DNA from 2 places in the Caballeronia sp. HLA56 genome. Region 2 is predicted to be linked to the other one. Evidence: predicted binding sites of a transcription regulator. Region 2 holds the regulator's gene; the other holds the start of a gene.

Region 1 (12,134 bases), on a different contig from region 2:
TCGGCGTGCATCGCGACGGCGCGTTCACGGAGTATCTGAACCTCCCCGCGCAATTCGTCCACAAGGCCGAAGGCGTCACGCTCGATCAGGCCGCGATGGTGGAATTCCTCGCGATCGGCGCGCATGCGGTGCGCCGCGCGGATGTGCAACCGGGACAACGCGTGCTGGTCGTCGGCACGGGGCCGATCGGCATGGCGGCGATCACCTTTGCGCGTCTGCGCGGCGCAAACGTGACCGCGCTCGACACGCGTGAAGATCGCCTGAACTTCTGCCGCCGCGAGTTGAAGGCGGACGCGACCGTGCAAATCGGCGAGCGCGACAAGGAAGAGTTGTCGAGCCTCACCAACGGCGAATTCTTCGATGTCGTCTTCGATGCCACGGGCAACTCGCGCGCAATGGAACGCGGCTTCGAATTCATCGCGCATGGCGGCAAGTACGTGCTGGTGTCCATCGTGCCGGACCGCATCTCGTTCGCCGATCCCGAGTTTCACAAGCGCGAAGCAACCTTGCTCGCGAGCCGCAACGCAACGCCCGAGGACTTCGAGACCGTGCTCGATGCCATGCGTCGCGGCGAAGTGCCGACCGATGCGCTCAACACCCACCGGCTCACGCTCGCCGACGTGCCCGAGCGCTTCTCGTCGCTACTCGACCCGAAGGCGGGCGTGGTGAAGGCAATCGTCGAGTGCTGATGAACTAGTTCTGTCGGCCGCGCGCGAAGCGCGGCCTGCCCTGCGCGTCGTGCCACGGCTCGGCGTTTTTGCACCAGATTTCGTAAGTGGGCGGAAAGAGGCCGGTTTCGTCGAAGATGCCGGTTGGCACTTCGATTTCCGGCACGCCGTCGAAGGCGAGATAGATAGGCGAGCCGCATGTCAGGCAATGATGCCGATGCCCGGTCTCCGAGCTTTGCCACGCGACGGTATCGCCCGTGATCTGCACGGCGTCGCGCTCGAAGATGGCATAGACGCCGAACGGCGCGCCGTGAATGCGGCGGCATGTCATGCAGTGGCAGAGATTGACTTGCAGCGGCCGCGCGAAAACCGCAAGGCGCACCGCGCCGCACGCGCATTGGCCTTCGTGAAGGGACGTCATGGCGTTCATCTGAAGTCTCCGTTTCGCGCTGCAAGGAGCTTCTATTCGCTTGGCCCTCGGGCGCGTTCGTTATGAGCGTAGGTCGCAAGATGCAGACTGCCTGGGCCGTGTTGTCTGGCCGCGTCCGCAAGAGTTGAATACTCTTTCACCGTCTGCTTCAGCCGTATAGCCACGAGCGCGACAAGCGCCCTGCATTAGCCGATGCAACGAGCGCACTCGATCGAATGCGCTCATCGACGGCCCTTGGCTTCAGCGAACGTAGTAACCGCGATTTTGCATGCACTCGCCGTACGCGCGCCAGTAGCGCACCATTGGCGGCTCGGGCGGCGGCATCGGCGGCATTTTCATCTCGGCGTAATTTGCATCCGATGCGCCCGAAGCCGCCACGGCGCCCGATGCGCCCGAAGCACCTGCAGCGACCGCGGCTCCGGATGCGCCCATCGGCGCCGATGCGCCCGCGGCAACCGTCGCCGAAGCGCCTGCGGGCCGGCCCGCCATCGTCGCGGATGCGCCCGATGCCGGCGCCGCCGACGCGGCCAGCGCGCCCGATGCAACCGGCGGCAACGGCGGCTCGACCGGGCGCGGAGCCCCGAGCGTGCGCGTCTCGATGGCGTTGTTCTTGGGTGCGGTCTGCGGCTCGCGCGCCATCACGACCTTGGTCGTCTGATTGGCATAGGCGTAGCAGGCCGCGTTGTCGACGCTCTGCTGCCCCGTGCTCTGACTGCGGCCGGGCAAGGCGAGCGGTTGTTGCGCGAAGGCCGCGCCACAACTGACGAGCAAAGCGAATCCCGCGTAAGTGGAAGGTCTCATTGGCTTGCGTTTCCCCGATGCGGTGTTATTAGTCGTTGCAGCGCGCACGGGGTCACGCCGGCCTCAGGCGGCAGGTGACCGCGCGCGTCTGCGCCGGGCCTGCTGCAAGAATACCGTGCCGGCAAAGTGTTCCACGCCAGAAGCACCGGCTTCATCCGCCAATTTTCGATAAAACGGGTCGGTCGCCGCCTGTTTCTCCCTCAGAACTTCATGCCCACGCCAACGCCGAACACCCACGGGTCGATCTTGAGCGAGCCAAGATCGACGCCGCCCGCCGACGCGCTCGTGCGCATCCAGATCTTCTTGACGTCCGCGTTGACGAACAGATTCTTCGCGACCTGCACATCGACGCCCGCCTGAAGCGCGGGGCCAAAGCTGCTGTGCTTGATGGAGACATCGGCGTCGCCCGCTTTCAGTTTGTCGTTGTAGAAGAGCGTGTAGTTGATACCCGCGCCGACATAGGGCCGCACGCGTCCCGCATGATTGAAGTGGTATTGCAACAGCAAGGTCGGCGGCAACACGCCCACGCCGCCGAGCCCGCCTATGCTCGATGTCACCTGATGCCGCGAGGTCGCGAGAATCAGCTCGACGCCGATGTCGTCGCGAATCATGTAGGTGAAGTCGAGTTCGGGAACGATGGAGTTGTTCACGTTGGTGTTGAGCGTGCCGAGCGCCCCGCCCGCGCTCACTTGCGGCTCGATGCTGATGGCGCGCAACCGCACGAGCACATCGCCTGCATGGATGCCGCTCATCGAAACGTTCGACGACGAATCTTCCGCCGCGTGTGCCATGCCCGCGCACAATGCCGCGCATGCCATGACGATGGCGCTAATGCCTGCTTTCACTGTTTTCATTGCTGGTTTTCCCTGTTCTGGATCGATGTCCTGCACAGGAATTGTCCCGAGCGCAGCACCGCCCGGCGTTGATGCGCGTCAAGGCAAGACGCCGTCGTCTGCTCTCCTGCGGGGGACTTTGCGCGAGAACAAGCTATGTTCGCGGGTCCGTTGTTTGCTGGCTACAATCAGGCGCACAACAACGGGAGGCGATACATGAAACCGATAATCGGCGCACTCAGCCGCACGGCGGGGATACTGCTCGGCGGCACGATCGCAGTCGTGGCAAGCGCCCAGCAACCAAACAAGCTGCACTACGACAGTACTCCGGCTTATCAGGAACACAGCTCGACGCCACCTGCCGCGGCGGCGGCATCGGCGAGCGATGCGCTCAAGACGACGCCGGGCAAGACCTCGGCGGGAAAGGGACCGGCGCCGGATCGGCCGAATGGCTTGGGGATGGATGCGGGCGCGGGCAGTATGAGCAAGAAGCCCTGAGCTTCGTGCGGGGTTGGGACGATCGCAGAACGCGGGCGTGTTCGTAGGTCCGCGCGCCTCGATGCGTTACGAACAGGCTGCCAATGTCCTCGCCCCGCTCGACCATTGCTTGGCACGCTATGACGCATCCTTCGCCTTATCCGGCCACGGCCAAGTCGCATACCGCGACGTCTTCGCTGAATCGCCGGACTCGGCTGCATCCAATGACGCTGTGTTCTGCTCGACCTCCGGCAAGTCCTCGGCAAACCAAACCACCTCGCGGCGTCGTTCCTCGACATACGCATCCCAGCCTTTCGCGTTGTCTTCGAATAGATCGTGACTCACGGTATTCGCGAGCATCGGCCGATTGAGCGTCTCGTCGAGCAGCGCCTTGGGCCACACGAAAAACGCGCCCGACGCGCGCCGGATGAACTCGCGCGGCGTCATGTCGCCCGCGACGAAGCCAAGCAGCGTGAAGTCCGCGAGCGCATCGTTACCACGCACCGCATCGGCGATGCTCGGATAGTCATCGACGCATTGACTCAGGCAGAACACGGTTTCCAGCACATCGCCGAGATGCAGCAGCAATGCGCGCCGCTCGAAGGGGTCCTGCACGGGGGACGCTTGTGTCGTCATTCGATCTTCCGTCTGTCGATTTAGTTTGCGATGCAGCGTGCCCGCAGCAAGAAAAGCCGCAACAGCGGCACGCCTCGTCATCCCAATTTTAACGAACGCACGGCGACGCCTGTTCCATCACTTTGAAAAGCGTGTCCTGAAGCTCAGCCGATAGTCGTTCGGCGATACCCCGAGCCGCCGCATGAACACGAGGCGCATGCGGTCCGCGGTGCCGAAGCCGCATTCGTAGGCCATGGTCTTGAGCGGCGTATCCGTGCTTTCGAGCGCGTTGCGCGCAGCATCGACCCGCGCGCGCTCGACGAACTCGTGCGGCGTCATCTGCGCGAGCTGCACGAAGGCCCGCGCGAAATTGCGCTCGCTCATGCCCGCGACCTTTGCGAGTTGCGACACTGCGAGCCTTTCGCCGATGTGCTCCATCACGTAACCCTGCACTTTCGCCACCGGCGATGTCTCGTCGGCAGGCGCGCTCAGATAAGGGCTGAACTGCGACTGTCCGCCGCGCCGCTGCGCGAACACGACGAGGCGCTTCGCCACCGCAAGCGCCACGCGCGCCCCGTGATCTTCCGCGACGAGCGCGAGCGCCACATCGATACCCGCCGTCACTCCGGCCGACGTCACGAGCCGCCCATCGCGCATATAGATGCGATCCAGCTCCACGCGCGCCTGTGGAAAGCGCTCGGCCAGACGCGGCGCATTCTGCCAGTGCGTGGTCACTCCGCGCCCGTCGAGCAGACCGGCATGACCCAGCGCAAACGCGCCCGTGCAGATCGAGCCGTAACGCTCGCATTTTGCGGCGACATCGGCGAGCCAGGCGGTGAGATCGGGATCGGGTTCGTCGAAAGGCAGACCCGGACCGCCCGCGACGAGCGCCGTGTCGTAGCGCCCGCGCGCTTCATGCCATGAGACGTCCGCCAACAGCCGCGTGCCGTTCGATGCGCGCACCGCAAGCGCTTCGGGGCCGACGAGCGTGATTGCGTAGGCATCGGCGGCGGGCACGAACATATTGGCTTCCGCGAAGACATCGACGGGGCCGGCTACGTCCAGCGCCTGCACGCCGGGAAAGATCGCGAGGGCAACGGTGGGCATCGGCGAAGGCGGTTTTTAGCTCGTTGAAAACACATGGCAGAAGACAGCGTGCGACTGGCAGAGTTCGACGCGTCGTTTTCATTGTCGCGACCGCGCGTTTTGCCGACACTGATACTCATCGAAACGCAATGTCTCACGCCACGGAGGCGAGTGCAATGGACACATCAGCAAACACCCGCGTCGATATCGAACGCGGCGCGCATGCCGACTTGCAGGAGTATCTGCTCGATGAAGCGCTGGCCGAAACTTTTCCGGCAAGCGATCCCATCTCGCCGAGCCATATCAGTTAAACAACCTTCAAGGAGTAATTGAAATGAACGAAATCATCGCTGGCATCCGCATTCCCGACAGCAAGATGGCGCGCGAAGCCACGCAACTCGTGCGCGATACGGAACCCGACTTGCTCTATCACCACTCGCGCCGCGTGTTCCTGTTCGGTGCGCTCGCGGGCGAACGCAAGCAGCTGAAGTATGACGCGGAACTCTTGTATATCGGCGCGATGTTCCATGACATGGGACTCGTCGATGCCTACAGCAGCGCGCACGACCGCTTCGAAGTGGATGGCGCGAATGCGGCGCGCGACTTCCTGCTCGGCTACGGCATCGGCGAAGGTGAGATCGAACAAGTATGGGATGCCATCGCGCTGCACACGACGCCGGGCATTCCGCAGTACAAGAAGCCGGTCGTCGCGCTCGTGACGGCAGGCGTTGAGATGGACGTGCTCGGGCTTGCTTACGACGAATTCACGGCGGATCAGCGCCGGCTCGTGGTGGCGGCACATCCGCGGGAAGCGAATTTCAAGGAAGGCATCATCGATGCGTTCGCGCAAGGCACCATCAAAAAGCCCGAAACGACGTTTGGCAACGTGAAAGCAGACGTGCTCGCGCTGAAGGACCCGAACTACAAGCGGCTGAACTTCTGCAGCATCATCCTCGGCTCGGCATGGAGCGATGGTCCTCACGATCATTCGACCTGCCGTAATCCGGCGCATCAGCACGCGTGACGTGAACGCATCAGCGGCAGATGCGATACGGGCCCATGTCGACGTGAAAGTGTGTCTTGTGGAGCGCGTTGTAATCGGGGCCGAGGGTCGTGTCGAACGACTGGCATGCGCCTTCGTGGACGCGTCGCAGGAAGCTCGCTTCGGGCGATGCAGAATCGTCCCAGCGCGCGAGCGTGATGCGCTTGCCGTCGGCGAGCACGAAACCCGTGAGGTCGATGGCATTGGCGCTTGCATGCTGACTCAGCGCGCCGTCTTGCCGATGATTCACGTTGCGGCACGCGTAGCTGCCAACATGCTCGATGCGCGTCACGCGTTCGCCGAAGAGTTCGACGGCGGCGCTCTGCAGGTATCGATGCTCGAAGAACGCCATCGAGAGCGCGAGCGGACACGTGGCGAGATACGGCGAGCTGTAGCGAACTTCGGCGGATTGCGTCACGCGCACCACGTCCTTGAGTCCGCAGCCGCCGGGGGCCGATGAATCCGCCATCGGCCGATAGTCGAGCCCGGATTGTTCGAGCGCGGCCCGGCACATGTCGGCGTCGTGCAGCGTGCGCCAACGTCGGAACGTGGTGAAGAAGTCGGGTGGCGCGCGAACATCGAGCGGCGTGAAAGGATCGTATTGCGCGGGTACGCTAATGCGGCGCGCATAGACCGCATAGCCCAGGCCGAGCGCCGCGACGCACGCCACCAGCAGCAGCCACGCGACGAATCGACCGATCAAGACGCGCGCCCTGGTCGAAGCGGATCGACGCGCAACTGTCAGCTCCCTTCCGCCGCGTGCGTGCCGCCTGACTGCACGCGCTGTGCGAGCTTCGCGTCGTAACTCGAATGAATGTGCACGCGCTTCTTGTCGGGGTAAGCGTACGAGTAAGCCTTGCGCAATGCGAGCGATGCCTCGTGAAAGCCCGACAAGATGAGCTTCTGCTTGTTCGGATAGTTGGCGATATCTCCGACCGCGAAAATGCCCGGCCGCGACGACTCGTAATACGAGGTATCGACTTCGATGCGTCCGCCGCGCACATCCAGGTTCCATTGGGCGATAGGCCCGAGATCCGCCACGAGGCCATACAGCGCGACGAGCTTGTCGGCGGCGAGATCGGTGGTGCCGTCAACGTGCTTGATACGCACGCCGCGCAAGGTGTTGCCGGGCGCGTCGAGCGAATCGATCATGCCGACGACGAACGCCATCTCGCCCGCCTCCACGGCGCGCTTCATTGCCGCCACGGATGCCGCCGCCGCCGAAAATCCGTTACGCCGATGCACCAGCGTGAGCTTCTTCGCGACGCCGCGCAAAGCCAGCGCCCAGTCGAGCGCGGAATCGCCGCCGCCCGCGACGATGACCTCGCGGTCCGCGAAATCTGCCAGACGCGCGACGCTGTAGTGCACGCCGTTGTCTTCGAGCGCGTCCGCTTGCGGCACTTGCAGGCGCTGCGGCACGAACGCGCCATTGCCCGCGGCGATCAGAATGGCGGCGGCATCGAAACGCATGCCCTGCTCGGTCTCGACAGTCCAGCGATGATCCTCGCGTTGCGCCACCGATATCACGCGCTGATCGAGGTGGATCGGCACGTCGAACGGACGAATCTGTTCGAGCAGACGATCCACGAGTTCGCGCGCGGTGCACGACGGAACGGCGGGAATGTCGTAGATCGGCTTGTCGGGATAAAGTTCGATGCATTGCCCGCCGATGCGCCCGAGCGTGTCGACAATCTGGCACGAAAGGCCGAGCACGCCGGCTTCGAAGGCAGCGAAAAGCCCGACGGGGCCTGCGCCGACGATGAGGACGTCGGTGGTGTGGATGGCGTGATCGTTCATTGCAGGGTCCGGTTGTTCATGGTCCGATCGTTGCGTCGAATTACGATACAGAAAGGCATTACAGGCGACAACGAATACCCTTTCGCCAAGTATGGCCTACTGATAAGACATCGTGAACGTGGCCAGCGCCTTCACCGTCCCGGGAACGAGCGCTCCGGCCGTACGAACATACTGAACAGATAGCGGCACATCCATCGAGCCACCCGTCGAAGTGCCAATGAAGAACTGGTTGTTGTTCCCCCATGAAGAGGTATCGGAACCGTAGGACACCACCGTTCCACCGTAGAGAATCTGCACCCCGACGCCGGATGCAGTCGACCCGGTCTGAAGACTCAACACGTTGGATCGATTGGCGGTATTGGATGCGTCCGTCAGGGTGATGGCCACCTTGGCGCCCGGCGCGCAGTTGAGTTTAAGGTCGATGGAAGTTGCGCCTCTCGCGGCTCCGCTGGCGGCGTTGCCGAAAGAGATCATCGGCAGGGTCACTCCAATCGAGCTCGTGGTGACGCTGCATGCCGGGATGTTGAGCGACGCGCTCACGGTTAGATTGGCAGCATTGATCGAGCTTCCACCGCCCGAAAAGACGACCCACGGCGCGACGTTATAGGAAAGTGCGTTGACGCCGAAGTTGGAGATCGGACCCGTCACGACGAGATCGACCTGAACCTGCAGATAGCCCGTTCCGTAGTTGCAACCAGCACATGCGTTGTAGCTGTATGAATACGAAAGCGCCAAGAGCGTCGGCGACGTCGGTGTGGTGTAGTAGCTCGATGAAGCCCACATGTAGACGCGTATGCCGATTCCAGGAATGTTCGTCGGATAGACTCCGGACGCTCCCGCCCCCGACATATTCCACGTTGACGTGGTCGACACTCCGCCGCAATCGATGCCTTGATGACCGGCCAGACTGTCGTACGATGCCGTTTTCGTGGCAATCTTTGCGCCGACCGGAGAATTTACCGGCACGTCGACATTGCCAAACGCGACCAAAGCCGTTCCAAAGCTACTGTTATAAAACGAGCAAGCAGCGTTGGCTCGCGCGGAAACCAGGCCAAGAGAAAGCAACACCGCGATAGTCAGCGCCCATCGTGCAGTACGGCTCGTCGATCCGACTCTCAGTACTAGCCACACGTGTTCATCCCTCGAAGCGACGAACGCGCGAGCCTTGAAACACTGTCATTGCCGCTCAATGCGCGTCCAGCTCCCGCGCATAGTAAGCCGCCGCGGCTTCGATCTCGTCCGGCGTCATGTTGCGCGCCACGTTGCGCATGACTTCGTTGATATCGTTGGTGCGCGTGCCATTGGCAAAAGCGGTCAACTGCGCCTTCGTATAAGCGGCCGGCAAGCCGTCGAGCCACGGGCTGCCCGCCTTGCTGTCGATACCGCCGTGACACGTCGCGCAGGGCGCGATGTTGCGCATCGGCGCACCGTGGGAAACGATCGAAGGCGCGAGCGACGCGCTCACTTTGCGCTGCGCGGGCGGCCTCGGCAAGCTCGCGTAGTAAGCGGCAAGATCGCGCATGTCTTGATCGGAGAGATTCACGGCCATCGGGGACATCACCGCGTTATTGCGCGCGCCCTTCTGAAAATCGATCAACTGTTTGTAGATCACCGATGCATACTGGCCCGCGAGATTCGGCGAATTGGCCTCGCTCATGCCGCGCTCGCCGTGACACATCGTGCAGCGCAGAGCCAGCGTCGCGCCGCGTCCAACCGCGCTCGCGTTGACGTTCACGAGCAACTGCGGCGTGACTTCGACACCCGTGAGCGTGACGGTCGGCTCGACGGTCTTTCCGCCCTCGCCCGCGTACCAGCTGCGCGGCACGCCCGCCGCGCTGCAGATGGCGTTCCAGACGCCCGTGAACGGCTCGTCGCGATGCACCGAAGGCAGCCACACGAAGCCGATCAGCGCCGACACCACCGCGATGCCGATCATCCCCAGCACGCTCGTCGCGAACCAGCGGTTCCTGAAGGTGAAGAGGCGTTCGTCGCTCATCGCTGCGCTCCGATGGGAACCGCGGGCACGGCGGTATCCGGCCGCGAGAGAAGCTGCGCGATGGGATAACCGTAGTTGACGAGCGTGAGGCCGATCATCAGCACGAGCCACAGCGCGAAGCTGTTCAACGCCACCGGTATGCTGCGCGGCTCATGCAACGCGCGGCTGAAGCGGAATTCCTCGACCGTCACGCGCGGCGCGCGATGCGCCTGTATGAGCACGATGAAGAACAGCACCGCCGAGACCACGAGAATGAACCCGCCGATCACCGAGACGATCACGGACACGGCCTGCGCCGCGACAGCAGGGTCCGTATAGTCGTAGAAGGCCATGCGTCGCGGCATGCCGAGCACGCCGACGTAATGCCACGGGAACGTCAGCACGATCATGCCGACGAACCACAGCCACAACTGCCAGCGCATCAGCTTCAGGTTTTGCAGCGCGCGGCCGGTGAGATGCGGCCACAGATCGTAGGCGATCGCGAAGTACATGATGACGATGGCGCCCGCGAAGATCAGATGAAAATGCCCCGTCACCCATTGCGTGTTGTGCACGGTCGAGTCGAGCTGATAACTCATGTTGATGAGCCCGCCCGCGCCGCCGAAGCCGAGCATCACGAAGGAGAAGGCGACGGCGAGCATCATGGGATTGGACCAGGGCAGCGCCTTGATCCACCCGAGCGCGCCCTTGCCGCCGCGCAACCGCGCCGCGATCTCCACCGACGCGCAGATGGTGAACACGGTCAAGAGCGTCGGCACCGCGACCAGCGCCGTGAACACCGAATGCATGAACTTGAAGCCCGAGCCGACTTGCGGATCGGCGAACAGATGGTGAATGCCGATGGGCATCGACACCACGAGAAACAGAATGAAGGAGATGCGCGCCATCGCATCGCTGTAAAGACGCCCACCAATGGCGCGCGGAATGATCGTGTAATACGCGATATACGCGGGCATCAGCCAGAAATAGACGATAGCGTGCAGCGTCCACGAGAAGAACACGCGCGCAAGTCCCGCGTCGATGGTGTGCTTGAGGCCGAGCGCCACCGGCAGAATCATGAACAGCACTTCGATGGCCGCGCCCACCGCCGTCCAGCCCCACAAATAAGCGCCCGCGACGGTCGCGAACATGGCGAGCGGCACCGGCTTGCCGCGATTGTCGCGCTTCCACGCCGCGAGGTTCACCGACATCAGCGCGACCCAGATCCACGAGCCCACGACCACCAGCACCACGCCGATGTAATAGAACGCGTTGCCGATCATCGGCGGATAGAAGGTGTAGAGCACCGACGCAAGACCCATGGCGACAGGCGCCATCGCGGTGACGGAGCCTATGGCGACGAGCCAGAAGCCGAGCCACGCCCAACGCTTTCCGACGAGCGGGCGCTTCAGCGCCAGTTCGCTTACCGCATAACCGAAGCCCATGGCGATCAGGGTCGGAAACACGTAGCCCATGGCCGAGCCGTGCGCCGTCACCGAGCGGTAGTACAGCTCCGGATTCTGTAGCCACGGATGCAGCGGACTGCGCACCAGCATCTGCCACGCGCCGAGCAAAAGCGCGACACCGAAGGCGATGAACGCCAGCCAGAAATGCGCGAGGACGAGGCGCTTGCTATTTAACACAGGACACTCTCCGCGAATTGGCCGGCAATTGCGCGGCCATCTGCATGAACTCGGCGCGATCCACCACTTTCACATGCGCCCACATGTTCTGATGCCCGGTGCCGCAGTATTCGTGGCATGGCATCAGGTGCTCGCCAGGTTGGTTGAAGGTCGTCTTGAAGGTCGAGACGTAACCGGGTTCGAGCATCGAATTGATGTTGGTGTTCTCGATCAGAAAGCCGTGCACCACGTCCGAACTCGTCGCGCGGAACGTAACCGGCACGCCTGCGGGCACCACGAGACATTGCGGCGTGAACGAATACTGCTGCGCGACGATCCGCACCGTCACCGAGCCATCCGCCTCGGGCGCGCTGCCGAGATTGCTTTCGATGAATTCGCCCGATACATGCAGCGATTCTGGGCGCACGGTCTCGACGCGCGAAGGCGGCATCATTGCCCAGTGGATGCCGGTGTAGACCACCATCGCGACGAGCACGACGACGATCGCCATGACAAGCATTGCCCAGCGTTTTTCGACGCGCTCGGCGACTTCATGCGAACCGGGGGAAATGGCCATTTATCTGCCGCCTCGACGAATCACGATCACTGAATCACCCCGCGCGGCAAGAACACGGCGAAGTAAAAGACGAACCACAGTCCGATGACGATCGCGGTGGAAATACCCGCGAGCGCGAGCGCGCCGGCGGGGCCGCTCTTGACTATTTCATCAAGCCGCGCGTCTTCGTTCGGGTCTTCGTTCATGTGTCGTCGATCCTCAATAAAGCGGC
Region 2 (12,134 bases):
GCCACGCGCCAGGCGCGGGAACGTCTGCGCCAGCCGCTCCGTGACGAACCGGTACGAAAGACCATGAAAGCCGTACCGCTTGATGCCTTCATCGAACAACGCGCGAGGAAGCGCGAAGCGGCGCACGAGGTCGGTCTGCATCGCGTGAAACGCGGTATCGAACGAGGCCGACTGCAGAAGGCGCGGCCGCAGATGCCGGATCGCGCGGATCAGCCGCACGCTTTGCGGCTGATGCAGCGGCGCGAGCGGTATCAGCGCGGTGATCGCGGCAAGCGCGTCGTCGTCGATCGCGACCGGTCCCGTGAAACGATCGCCTCCATGCACGACGCGATGGCCGACGGACGCGAGATCGTCGAGCGCGAAATGCGTGGCGAACCAGCCGAGCGTTTCGTCGAGGACATTGTGCAAGTCTTCCGTGACGCGCGAAGTCAGCGCGATGTCGGTGCGCTCGCCGTCTTTCGTGAGATGCAGGCGCAGCGGCGTCTCACGAAAGTCGATCGTGGCCTGTCCCATTCGCTCCGCCACGCCGGACGGCACGCGAAACAGCCCGATCTTGATCGTCGACGAGCCGGGATTGAAGGTCAGCAGAAGCGGCGCACTCATGATGTCCGCGCGCCTCCTTGAGCGCGTTCGAACGCGAGTTTCGCTAGCGCGGCGGATGCGAGGCGCACGCGCAGGCTGTCGGCGCGGCTCGTGAGAATGATCGGCAGGCGTGCGCCGAGCACGATGCCCGCTGCATCAGCGCCCGCGAAATACACCAGTTGCTTGGCCAGAATGTTGCCGGCTTCCAGATCGGGCGCCAGCAGAATGTCGGCATGTCCGGCGACGGGAGAGTCGATGCCCTTGACCTGCGCCGCCTCCGCGCTGATCGCGTTGTCGAACGCGAGCGGGCCGTCTACCCACGCGCCCGTGATCTGTCCGCGCGCCGCCATGACGGTAAGCGCGGCCGCATCGAGCGTGGTGGGCATTCTCGGATTGACGGTCTCTTCCGCCGCGAGGACGGCGACGCGCGGCTTCTCGACGCCCAGCAGATGCATCAGGTCGATCGCGTTCTGGCAGATGTCGCGCTTCTGGTCGAGCGACGGCGCGATATTGACTGCGGCATCGGTGACCAGCAGCGGTTTCGCATAGGCGGGAATGTCCATCGCATAGACATGGCTGATCCTGCGATCCGTGCGCAGCCCGGACCCCGATGCGACCACGGCCGAGAGCAGTTCATCGGTATGCAGGCTGCCTTTCATCAATGCGCCGATCTTCCCCGACACGCCCAGTTCGACCGCGCGCGCGGCGGCCGCATGGCTGTGCTCGACCGGTTCGATATCGACGCCTTCTAGACTGAGTCCCGCAGCATCGGCAATGGCGCGAATCCGGGGTTCTGGTCCGATCAGGATGGGATCGAGCAGCCCCTGGTCGCGCGCTTCCAGCGCCGCACCGATGGCATCGTCCGAGCAGGGATGAACGATTGCAGTGCGCAACGACGGCCGCTGCCGCGCCTCGCGGATGAACGCTTCATAGCGGTAATGCCGGCGCACGCCCACTTCCGGGCGCGGCATGGACGGCCACGCGATCGGCGCGGCGGGCGCGATCACCGTGGCGACGCCCAGCAGCACCACCTCGCCTTTCTGGTTCGTGCAGCGCGTGTCGAGCAGCACGATGCGCTTCTCGGCGCGCTTTTCCGTGACCGTCACGGTAGCGGTGATGGTGTCGCCCGGCGTGACCGGATGGCGGAACTGAAGTGTCTGATCGAGATAGATGGTGCCCGGGCCCGGCAGTCGCGTGCCGAGCAGCGCGGAAATCAGCGCGCCGGTCCACATGCCGTGCACGACCACATGGCCGAACAGATTGGTCGCGGCGAAGGACGCATCCATGTGCGCGGGGTTGACGTCGCCCGACATCGCGGCGAAGAGGTCGATGTCGTTCTGCCCGGCGGTGCGCACGATCGAAGCCGATTCGCCGATCGCGAGCTCGTCGAAGGTCCGGTTGCGCATGAGCATGTCGTCGTTCATGGCATGGCTCCTAGGACTGGAAGACATAGGTGCCGGGCGCGTCGGCGAGCGTTGCGGCGTCGTCGCTTCCCCCCATGGCGGGCGGCGCGATGCGCTTCGGTCCGGAGTGCGCGGCGAGCCAGTCGGTCCACGCGAGCCACCACGAGCCCTCCTGCGTCGGAGCGACCGCCATCCATGCCTCGGGATCCATGCGCAGATCGCCCGCTGCTGTGTGCTTCAACCTGAAGTGGCGATGGGGATGCCCCGGCTCGCTGACGATCCCGGCATTGTGTCCGCCGCTCGTCAGCACGAAGGTGATGTCGGTATCCGAGAGATTGTGGATCTTGAATACCGAGTGCCACGGCGCGATGTGATCGCGTTCCGTGCCGACCACGAACATCGGCGTGCGAATATCGCGGATCGAGACGGGCCGCCCGTCGACCCGATATCGACCGCATGCAAGATCGTTGTCGAGAAACAGCTTGCGCAGATATTCGGAATGCATGCGATAGGGCATGCGCGTGGCGTCGGCGTTCCATGCCATCAGGTCGATCATCGGCGCTCGCACGCCAAGCAAATAGTTGTGAACGACGCGCGACCAGACGAGGTCGTTCGACTGCAGCAACTGGAAGGCGCCGGACATCTGATCGGCCGTGAGATAGCCCTCCGACCACATCATGCTTTCGAGGAAATAGACTTCGCTGTCGTCGATGAAAAGTTGCAGCTCGCCCGGCTCGCTGAAATCGGTTTGCGCGGCGAACAGCGAGACTGATGCGAGCCGCTCGTCGCCCGCGCCAGCCATCGCCGCGGCGGCAATCGCAAGCAGGGTGCCGCCCAAACAGTAGCCCGTGGCGTGGATACGCCGCCCCGGCACGATTGCCGAGATGCTGTCGAGCGCGGCCATCACGCCGAGTCGCCGATAGTCGTCGAGGCCGATGTCCCGGTCTTGCGCGCCGACGTTGCGCCATGAGATGCAAAACACCGTGTAGCCCTGTCCCACCAGATAGCGGATCAGCGAGTTGCGCGGCGACAGGTCGAGAATGTAGTACTTCATGATCCACGCGGGCACGATCAGCACCGGCTCGCCGAGCACTTTGGCCGTTGCCGGGCTGTACTGAATCAGTTCGATCAAATGGTTGCGAAACACGACCTTGCCGGGCGTGACGGCCAAATCGACACCGACCTTGAACTGATCCACGCCTGCGGGCTGCTGCCCGGCCACCTGACGCAGAACGTCTTCCACCGCGTTGCCGGCGCCTTGCAGAAGGCTCATGCCGAAAGTCGAAGCGGCTCGCTCGAAGACCTCCGGATTCGTCGACGAGAAGTTCGTCGGCGCGAAGATGTCGAGCCATTGGCGCGCGACGAACGAGACAACATCCTCGTGATGACGCGTCGTACCGGGCACGTCACGGGTCGCCGTGTTCCACCATTGTTCCGCGAGCAGAAAGCTCTGCTGCCACAGGCGGTACGGTTCCGTCTGCCATGCAAGAGCGGTGAAGCGGTTATCGCCCGGCGTGGCGTCGACGAGCGGCGCGACATAAAGCCCGGCTGCGACGTCACGCACGTAGTCGATGATACTCCTGGCGTTCTGCATGGCGAGCGCAGCCAGTTCCATGCGCTTGCCGGGCGCAGTGGCGAGATGGATGGACCAGTCCGCGAGCGCCAGCGTCAGTGCTGCCGGCGACAGTCCTGCCGTCGTTCGGGCGATCATTGCTTCCTTCGCATGATCCAGCGCCCGAAACGGTGCTTCAGGCTCGCTGCGCCGTGTATCTTCGTGAACCAAGGCGTTCCCCGGCGGGGCGGAACTGAGACGGGCATCCATTCGTCGTTTCCTGTCGTTCTGGAATACTGGAGAGGTCTTGCCATGCTCGCGTGCGCGCTCTGACCGATTCTTTGAGACCGGCCGATGGCGGTTGACATCGCGCACCGTGCACTATGTTGCGCTGCGAGAGAAAATGTAGCGACTTGCGAAGACGGTGGCGTTGACGCAAGTCAACGATTGCGGCGAAGCGGTTCGTCGCGTCGGTTCTTACCTTTGCGCGAGGGGTGAAATCGGTGAAGAGACCGCATCCTCCGTGGATGGAATCGGGAAGGCGAGATGCACGCGAAAACCGCGGCTCGGCGCGCTGTCGAGCGACAGCGTGCCTTTAATTTCATCGGCGCGCTCGCGCATGCCGATCAGCCCCAGCGAGCTTCCATCGTCCAGCAGGGAAAGCGCTGTTCCTTGCCCGTTGTCGGAAATATGCAGGATGCCGATGTTTCCAGCACGTTTCAGATCGATGGTGACCTTGCCGGCACACGCATGCCGTGCGACGTTGGTCAAAGCCTCCTGCACGATATGAAACAAGTTTTCGTCGGCACTCGGTTCGAGGCTGAGGTCATCGGTGCTGAAGCGGGCCTCGACGTCGATGCCATACCGTTGCACGAACTCTTCGACGAGTCTTTCGAGCGCGGCGGCGAGTCCCAGCGTCTCGAAGGCAAGAGGACGCATGCCGCTTGCAATACGCCGCAGCGACGCAACCGTCAAGTCGATGAGGCATTCCATATCTCTGACGCGCGTCGATGCCGGAGCGGTGATGATGCCGCTTTGGCAAAGCAGCTTCTCGAGGTCCGCAAGCGCCATCTTGAGCGCGGTGAGATTCTGTCCAAGATCGTCATGAAGCTCCCGCGCGATGCGCTTGCGTTCGTCTTCGCGCGCCGCCTGTATGGAAATCGCCGGCTCTTGCGTTCGCGGCTTCTGCTCTTGCTGGATCGAATCTTCCCTGTCGTTCATTCGTTTCCTCGACGCGCGCCGAAGTGAGCGGGAACCGGGTGCCACAATGGCCGGCTCTCCGGGCAGGTCATTGTGGCTGGAACGAACTCGAAGAAACACTGACGCAAATCAAAAATGGCCCCAGTGATCGGGGGACATTCGATAGGGACCGGTCTATCGTTTCGTGATGCAGGCGGCCGCGTCCGCTCTCAACTGGATTGGCGAACCGGCCGATCAGTGAGACATGAGCACAGGAACGGTCATCGACGCGAGGAGCGTTCGCGTGACGCCGCCGAGCACAAGTTCCTGCCAGCGCGCGTGACCATGGCCGCCCATCACCACCAGGTCCGCATTCAGATCGGCCGCGCGGGAGAGCAGTAACTCGCCGGCTGAGGCATCGGTCGCGCCGACGCTCGGCGAGATCTCGGCCTTCACGCCGTGCCGCGCGAGGCATACCGCGATATCCGCGCCGGGAATGCGCTCGCCATGCGCTCCGCCCCGGTCCGTACCGATTCTGACAATCGACACGCGCTCGGCCGTCTTGAGCAAGGGCATTGCGTCGTGAACGGCTCGGGCCGCTTCGCGACTGCCGTTCCAGGCGATCATCGGATGTCGGCCGGGCTCGGCGAAAAAGCCCGTGTAGGGAAGGAGCAGGACCGGACGCCCGGAAGACAGGATGAGTGTCTCCGGAAAATGATCGCCGACATAGGCTTCTGCATCTCCCGGATCGTCCTGGCTCGCAACTACCAGATCCGCGCAGCGCGCGAGACGCGGCACCACGACGTTCGCAGGCTCGGTCGTTTCGATCCATTCGCCGGGCACGCCCGCGCGCTTCAACTCCGCGTGAAACAGCCGCTCGATCGCGCCGCGTCTTTCGCGCCGCATGGCTGCGTGCTGCTCGTAATACCCGGCGGTGCCCGCCATGACTTCGAACGCGCGCGGGTCGGGTTGGAAGATCGCGAATAGTCCGACGATGTGTGCGTCGAAGCGCTTCGCGAGCTGCAAGGCGGTTTCCAGCCTCGGATGCGCACGCACGCTGGTGTCGAGATGCACGAGAACAGTCTTATAGCTCATCTCGTCACTCCTTGAACCGAAGGGCAAGCAAGTGAACACGTCGATTGCACGGATCCTCACAGCCAATGAGTCTAGAGACGCGGCGCGGCGATCCGGTTGATGCAGGTCAACGGCGCGGCGCTTCGTCGCCGTGGTCCGCTTCCGTTGACTCAGGTCAATCGCCGATGCCGGCCCGGGTCATACAATGGTCGCGTCGACGCAACGTCATGCGCTCACGAGGAGTTCGAAGATGAAAGCACTTGTCTATCATGGCCCGGGGAAAAAGTCGCTCGACGAGCGCCCCGTTCCGAAGCTCGCCAACGCCACGGATGCGATCGTGCGCGTGACGCGAACGACCATCTGCGGCACCGATCTGCACATCCTCAAGGGCGACGTGCCGAGCTGCGAGCCCGGCCGCGTGCTCGGACACGAGGGTGTCGGCATCGTCGAAGAAGTGGGCGCGGCCGTCGCCGCATTCAAGCCGGGCGATCACGTGCTGATATCGTGCATCTCCTCTTGCGGCAAGTGCGCGGCATGCCGACGCGGCATGTATTCGCATTGCGCGACGGGCGGCTGGATACTCGGCAATCGCATCGACGGCACGCAGGCCGAGTATGTTCGCATTCCGCATGCCGATACGAGCCTTTACCCGATCCCGCCCGGTGTGGAAGAAGAGGCGCTCGTCATGCTGTCGGATATTCTTCCGACGGGCTTCGAATGCGGGGTGCTCAATGGCCGCGTGCAGCCCGGCAGCACGGTCGCGATCGTAGGCGCTGGGCCGATCGGTCTTGCCGCCTTGCTCACCGCGCAGTTCTATGCGCCGGCGCAGATCATCATGATCGATCGCGACAAGCATCGTCTTGATGTGGCGCGCACTTTCGGTGCGACCGCGTGCATCGATATCGGGCCGACGGAACCCGTCGCAGAAGTCTTGCGCCTGACGGATGGCGCGGGCGTGGATTGCGCCGTGGAAGCGGTCGGTGTGCCTTCGACCTTCGAGTTGTGCCAGTCGATCATCGCGGCAGGCGGGACCGTCGCGAACGTGGGCGTGCATGGCGCGAAAGCCGATCTGCATCTCGAAACGCTGTGGGACCGCAACGTCACCATCACCACGCGGCTCGTCGATACGGTGAGCACGCCCATGCTGCTCAAGACGGTGCGCGCGGGCCGCCTGGTTCCGCAGCGGCTCATCACGCACCGCTTCAGGCTGGATGACGTGCTGGACGCGTATGCGACCTTCAGCAACGCGGCGGAGACTCGAGCGCTCAAGGTCCTGATCGAGGTCTCGTGAACCGCCCGAAGCGACGCACTCGGCAGAAGGCGAGAGCAAACGGAAAATGTGGCGCGTTACGACGTGGTCATCATCGGTACGCCCGTGTGGTCCGGCACGGTCAGCGCGTCAGTGCGCGCGCGGGTGACGGGGTCAACCGGCGCAAGCGCATGTGGGCCTTCCTCTGCACGCGACGCGCGCGCTGCTCCCACGGCCTTCGCAGACACGAAGAAGCTCGTCGGCAAGCAGCCCATCGCGCGCTGCCCGATCACAGGCACGCTTCGCGCGGACGATGAGCGGCGCGTCATCGATACCTTTGTGGAGCAGATCGAGCGCAGACTCGCACGGATCGACAATCTGGAAATCAGTGATCTGAGCCTGCCGTCCAAAGGGGAGCTTTCATGTACCGGAAAATCATGGTTGCGCTCGACGGGAGCGATTCGCAGCGCGTGCTGGACGGAGCGGCGCACATCGCGAAGTGCTCGAACGCGCGGGTTCACATCGTCTCGTGCCGTACGCGGCGGCGCTCTCGTCCCAACGCATTTGCACGCTGCGGGCAAGCAATGCGAGATGCAACTGCTGGAAACGCAAAGCAGCGCGGATCCGGTTGCGCGATGCCTTCAGCGCTGCGCCGTGAAACGCACGGCCGCGCCGGATTTCGGCGGCCCGTGCAGGACAGCGTCGTGCAGGCGTTCTTGAGAAATTCGATATGCCCCTTGCTTCTGATCCGCTCACGTCCTCAGGCATGAGCTTTTGCACTTGGGAGAGTGCATGCCCTCATTGATAACTGATCGATCGCAAAGGGCGTGCGACGCTGTATTACGGGCCAGGGTACTTCAATCGGACCGCTTCGAAACCAAACTATCGCGACATGGGACACTGGGTGTGTGAAATGGGCGCGGGCGGCGTCGAAACGCACGATGCACCCGCCGCAATTCGCGCCTGGCATCTGATGCGCTGGCCGCTGTTCGCCGCACAGCTCCTTCTCGTGCCAGCGTTCTACCTCGAACTCATCGGGCCGTCCGTCGGGATGCTTTGGGCGCGCGGACTTGACATGTTCGCAGGCTTTGCATGCATCGGCGTGGTGGGCCGCATGCTCGCACTGACTAGGCATCGTGCGGCGTTTCTGCATCGCAACGCTCTGGACGCGGGCCTCGGGTTGGCCGCGCTACTGAGCGTGTTTGCAAGCGCCGCACCCTGGTCGGCGCCCGGATGGGTGCTGAGACTCCTGTTCATGGGCGCGCTCGCATTGCGCATCGTGCTCACACTGCGAGCGTTCTTCGTCCCGCATCGCCTGCTGATCTTGCTGTCGATCGCCGCGGTGCTCATTTTGCTTGCGGGCGGCGGCTTCTATTGCCTCGAGCCGCGCGTGCAGACGTATGCGGACGGTCTGTGGCTCGCCTTCGAAAGCAGCGCGGCCGTCGGCTACGGCGACATCGCCCCGACGACGCCGGCCTCGCGGGTCTTCGCCGTGTTCATCGTGCTGTTGGGTTACGGCATGCTTTCGTTCACCTTCGCTAGCATCGCGGCGCTGTTCATCGGCAACGAAGAAAAGCAGCTTCGGCGGGACATGCACATAGACATCAAGCGCCTTGAGACGGAAGTGGCGGGCATGCGGGAGGACCTGCGCATGCTGCGCGAACTGCTCTCTCGCGCCGACGCCGCCACGAGCTACGATGCAGCCAAACGCGCGCCCCGATGAGCCGGCGCGCCGGCGTCGCATTCCGATGAGTTAAATCAAACCCGGGGCGCCAACGCGCCGGTATCGTCGAAGCCTGATCGCACGCCGTCCTGGATAAGTCGACCGGTGACGCGCCGGATGTGAAGCATGCAGCGCCGTTAGGCGCCAGGTCCGCAGCGCATGCTCGAAACGTGAAAAATGGGAGAGAAAGACCATGGGCCTCGGAATGCAGATCGACTGTCTGGGCTTTGCCGGCGCCGATGAGGTAGAGCGAGAAGCCGGCGTTGGTCTGGTTCGGCTCGAACGGGTCGCAAAGGACATCGCCAACTGCCATTTGAGCATCGAGGCGCATCTCGACCAGTCCGGAATTTGCTTCTACGATGCCCGGCTCGATCTGGTGACGCGTGAATTCGACGTCGTCCCGGCCGGAAGGATCTCGAGTCCCGATTTGAGCGTGGCGATTCATCAGGTGTTCGAGCATGCCGTGCGCCTTCTTCGGCAGAGATGCAGCGCTTGAGCATGAAGCGATGTGGGTTGGCCCACCGGATGCGCAGAGCGGATACTGCCGGGCGCTCGCAAGAAGAGCGCTCCACGCGTGCGCCAGTCCCTCTCTTTAATCCCAGGCGGCGTTCAAACCCGCTCGAGCCCCTCGCGATCCAGAATCCGCACTTCCTTGCCTCGCGTGTCCACCACGCCAGCCTTATGCAGCTTTGAGAACATCCGGCTCACCGTTTCCAGCTTGAGGCCCAGATAACTGCCGATTTCCTCGCGCGTCATTCGGAGCACGAACTGCGCCGGCGAACAGCCGCGCGCTTTCATGCGCGACGAGAGATTAAGCAGGAACGCGGCGACGCGCTGTTCCGCCGACATCGTGCCGAGCAGCATCATGAGCCTGGATTCGCGCACGATTTCGCTGCTCATCAGACGGTGCACGTGATGCTGAATGGTCCTGACCTCGCGGCACAGCCGTTCGAGCAGATCGAACGGAATGACGCAAACCACGCTGTCCTCCAGTGCGATGGCGTCGCAGCTATGGTGCTCCGAACTCACGCCGTCGAGCCCGAGCGCGTCGCCCGCCAGGTGAAAGCCCGTGACTTGCCCGTTGCCGTCGCGATGCATGACGACGGTCTTGAAGCAGCCGCTGCGTACGGCATAGAGGCTGCCGAACGCGTCGCCGCATCGGTAGAGCGTTTCGCCACGCCGTACGGTCCGTGTCGCGCAGATGATCGCATCGAGCCGCTCGTATTCATCGCGCGAGAGCCCGCCCGGCAAGCAGATTCGCTGCGTCGAACAGGTCGAGCAGCGCACGCCGTTGCGTGTCGCGGCGGACCTGGAACTTTCCGCGATCTGGAAAGCGCGGCGCGGCGCGGGCGCTTCAGATCGAACGGCGATGGATCTGTGTTCGCTTTCGAGAAACATGCGAGGCTCCTGTCGAATTTAGGATTCGCGTACGAGCCGGATGTCGTGAGACCCGAAAGCTCGATGCGCGGCAGATAAATCCATGCCTCGATTATCAGCCGCGCTATCTCGAAATTAAATCGGCAGCGATGGAAAGGTCGGTAGGGATTTGGGAAGGCGTGTAGGGAAATCCTGACACGCAAGAAGCCGGTCAGACTTTGTTGTCTTCGTCGTCGAACAGCTTATGCTTGACTGCATAACGCACGAGCGCCGCTTCATGCGACATCTGCATTTTCTCGAGTAAGCGCGCCTTGTATGTGCTGATCGTCTTGGCGCTCACGCACAACGTCTCGCCCATCATATTGATGGACTCGCCCGCGCAAAGTCGCCGGAACACTTCGAATTCGCGGTCCGACAGGTGTTCATGCGGTAGAAGGTCGGCGCGCCCGCTCAGATTCTGCGCGAAGCGTTCAGCCATCGCGAGGCTCACGTACGCGCCGCCCGCGGCAACCTTGGTCACGGCAGAGACCAGTTCCGCGCTCGCGCTTTCCTTGGTGAGATAGCCGGATGCGCCTGCCTTGAACGCCCGCGTGGCGTATTGCTGCTCCGCGTGCATGGTGAGCACGAGAATGCGCAGGCCGGGCCTTTCCTCCTTGATCTGCCCGAGCAGATCGAGGCCGCTGCGGCCCGGCATCGACAGATCGAGGACCAGCACGTGCGCCGGCGTCGAACGAACGAGATCGAGCGTGCTGGCCGCGTCGCTCGCTTCGCCGGCGACCTCGAAGCCGCTCGCGTCGGCGAGAATATGGCGCAGTCCGTCGCGTACCAGCGTGTGGTCGTCAGCGAGCAGCACTTTTATCGTCATGGTTGCGATTCCTTTTCCCGTACGGCGTCGCGCGGCAGAACTACGGTCAGCACGAAGCCGCTTTCCGGCATCGAATCGATCTGGACGCGCCCGCCCAGCGCGTTGGCACGCTCGCGCACGCCCAGCAAGCCGAACGATTTCGCGTTCGCCGATGGCAAGGCCGAAGCGCCGATTCCATCGTCGCCCACGCGCAGCACGCAATTGTCGTGGTCGGCGCTGAGCGACAGATCGACGCGGCTTGCGTGCGCATGGCGAACGATATTCGTGAGCGCCTCTTCGGCGATGCGAAAAACAGCGGTCGCCGCGTCCGTATTGAACGCGAGATCGCCGGTGTCGAACTCGTGCCTGACCTCGATTCCGTGGCGCTGAATGAAATCCTCGACGAGCCAGTCGATGGCCGCCGGCAAACCGAGATCGTCGAGCATGACCGGCCGCTGATGCGCCGCGATGCGCCTGAGCGACGCGATATTGCAGTCGATCAGGCCAAGCATGCGCTGCATCTGGGCGGCGATGCCATCGTCGAACTCGCCCTGCGCGTCGAGCCGCGCCTTGAGCACGGACATTTCCATCTTCAATGCGCTGAGCGTCTGGCCGAGGTCGTCATGCAGTTCACGCGCGATCCGGCTCTTTTCCTGCTCGCGAATCTGCTGAAGATTCGCCGAAAGCGCGCGAAGTTCCTCGCGCGATTGCCTGAGGATGGCTTCTGCTTTCACGCGCTCGGTCACGTCGCGCAGGATGACGGTGAGCAGTTTGCCGTCATCGTCTTCGGTCTGCGATATCGATGCCTCGAGAGGAAACTCCTTGCCGTCGGCGCGCAGCCCGTGCAATACGCGGCTCCCGCCCATCTGGCGATCCGACACGCCTGTTCGTTCGAAAAGCCTGGCCTGGCGCTCATGCCCCGCGCGATAACGCTCGGGGATCAGGCGAGACAGCGGCGCGCCTATCGCGTCGCTCGGATTGCAGCGGAAGACCTTCTCCGCCATCGGATTGAACATCACGATGCGCTGCGTCGAATCGACCGTGATAATGGCCTCCGTGGTGGAGCGGAGGATACCCTCCAGCCGCTTCTGGCCAAGAACGGCCCGGTCGGCCGAGGCGCGCGCGGTGCGCTGCGCGCCGAAAAGCAGGAT

The links. Region 2 encodes FNR, which switches genes on or off when oxygen is low (the NO sensors DNR and NnrR bind a similar motif). Its sites were predicted from a motif close to TTGATNNNNATCAA; they were not measured.
Region 1: a site for FNR is predicted at 2,822-2,835, ahead of ACYQ47_RS03590 (OmpW/AlkL family protein). Genes of this name have one in related genera too.

The regions. Positions count from the first base shown of each region.
Region 1 covers NZ_BAAHOB010000001.1:767,326-779,459, forward strand. The annotation lists gene ACYQ47_RS03575 (zinc-binding alcohol dehydrogenase family protein) at 1-689, shown strand, start outside; gene ACYQ47_RS03580 (GFA family protein) at 694-1,098, opposite strand; gene ACYQ47_RS03585 (hypothetical protein) at 1,339-1,899, opposite strand; gene ACYQ47_RS03590 (OmpW/AlkL family protein) at 2,100-2,717, opposite strand; gene ACYQ47_RS03595 (hypothetical protein) at 2,949-3,230, shown strand; gene ACYQ47_RS03600 (hypothetical protein) at 3,348-3,845, opposite strand; gene ACYQ47_RS03605 (GlxA family transcriptional regulator) at 3,963-4,931, opposite strand; gene ACYQ47_RS03610 (hypothetical protein) at 5,087-5,221, shown strand; gene ACYQ47_RS03615 (HD domain-containing protein) at 5,245-5,934, shown strand; gene ACYQ47_RS03620 (extensin-like domain-containing protein) at 5,945-6,655, opposite strand; gene ACYQ47_RS03625 (NAD(P)/FAD-dependent oxidoreductase) at 6,694-7,749, opposite strand; gene ACYQ47_RS03630 (fimbrial protein) at 7,846-8,880, opposite strand; gene ACYQ47_RS03635 (c-type cytochrome) at 8,936-9,745, opposite strand; gene ACYQ47_RS03640 (b(o/a)3-type cytochrome-c oxidase subunit 1) at 9,742-11,367, opposite strand; gene ACYQ47_RS03645 (cupredoxin domain-containing protein) at 11,357-11,923, opposite strand; gene ACYQ47_RS03650 (hypothetical protein) at 11,950-12,108, opposite strand; gene ACYQ47_RS03655 (c-type cytochrome) at 12,122-12,134, opposite strand, start outside.
Region 2 covers NZ_BAAHOB010000004.1:551,084-563,217, reverse strand. The annotation lists gene ACYQ47_RS18585 (acetate/propionate family kinase) at 1-603, opposite strand, end outside; gene ACYQ47_RS18580 (bifunctional enoyl-CoA hydratase/phosphate acetyltransferase) at 600-2,006, opposite strand; gene ACYQ47_RS18575 (PHA/PHB synthase family protein) at 2,017-3,807, opposite strand; gene ACYQ47_RS18570 (sensor histidine kinase) at 4,015-4,758, opposite strand; gene ACYQ47_RS18565 (universal stress protein) at 4,972-5,811, opposite strand; gene ACYQ47_RS18560 (zinc-dependent alcohol dehydrogenase family protein) at 6,041-7,081, shown strand; gene ACYQ47_RS18555 (hypothetical protein) at 7,138-7,368, opposite strand; gene ACYQ47_RS18550 (universal stress protein) at 7,462-7,809, shown strand; gene ACYQ47_RS18545 (potassium channel family protein) at 7,932-8,762, shown strand; gene ACYQ47_RS18540 (hypothetical protein) at 8,956-9,258, shown strand; gene fnr (fumarate/nitrate reduction transcriptional regulator Fnr) at 9,372-10,160, opposite strand; gene ACYQ47_RS18530 (response regulator) at 10,351-11,004, opposite strand; gene ACYQ47_RS18525 (PAS domain-containing sensor histidine kinase) at 11,001-12,134, opposite strand, start outside.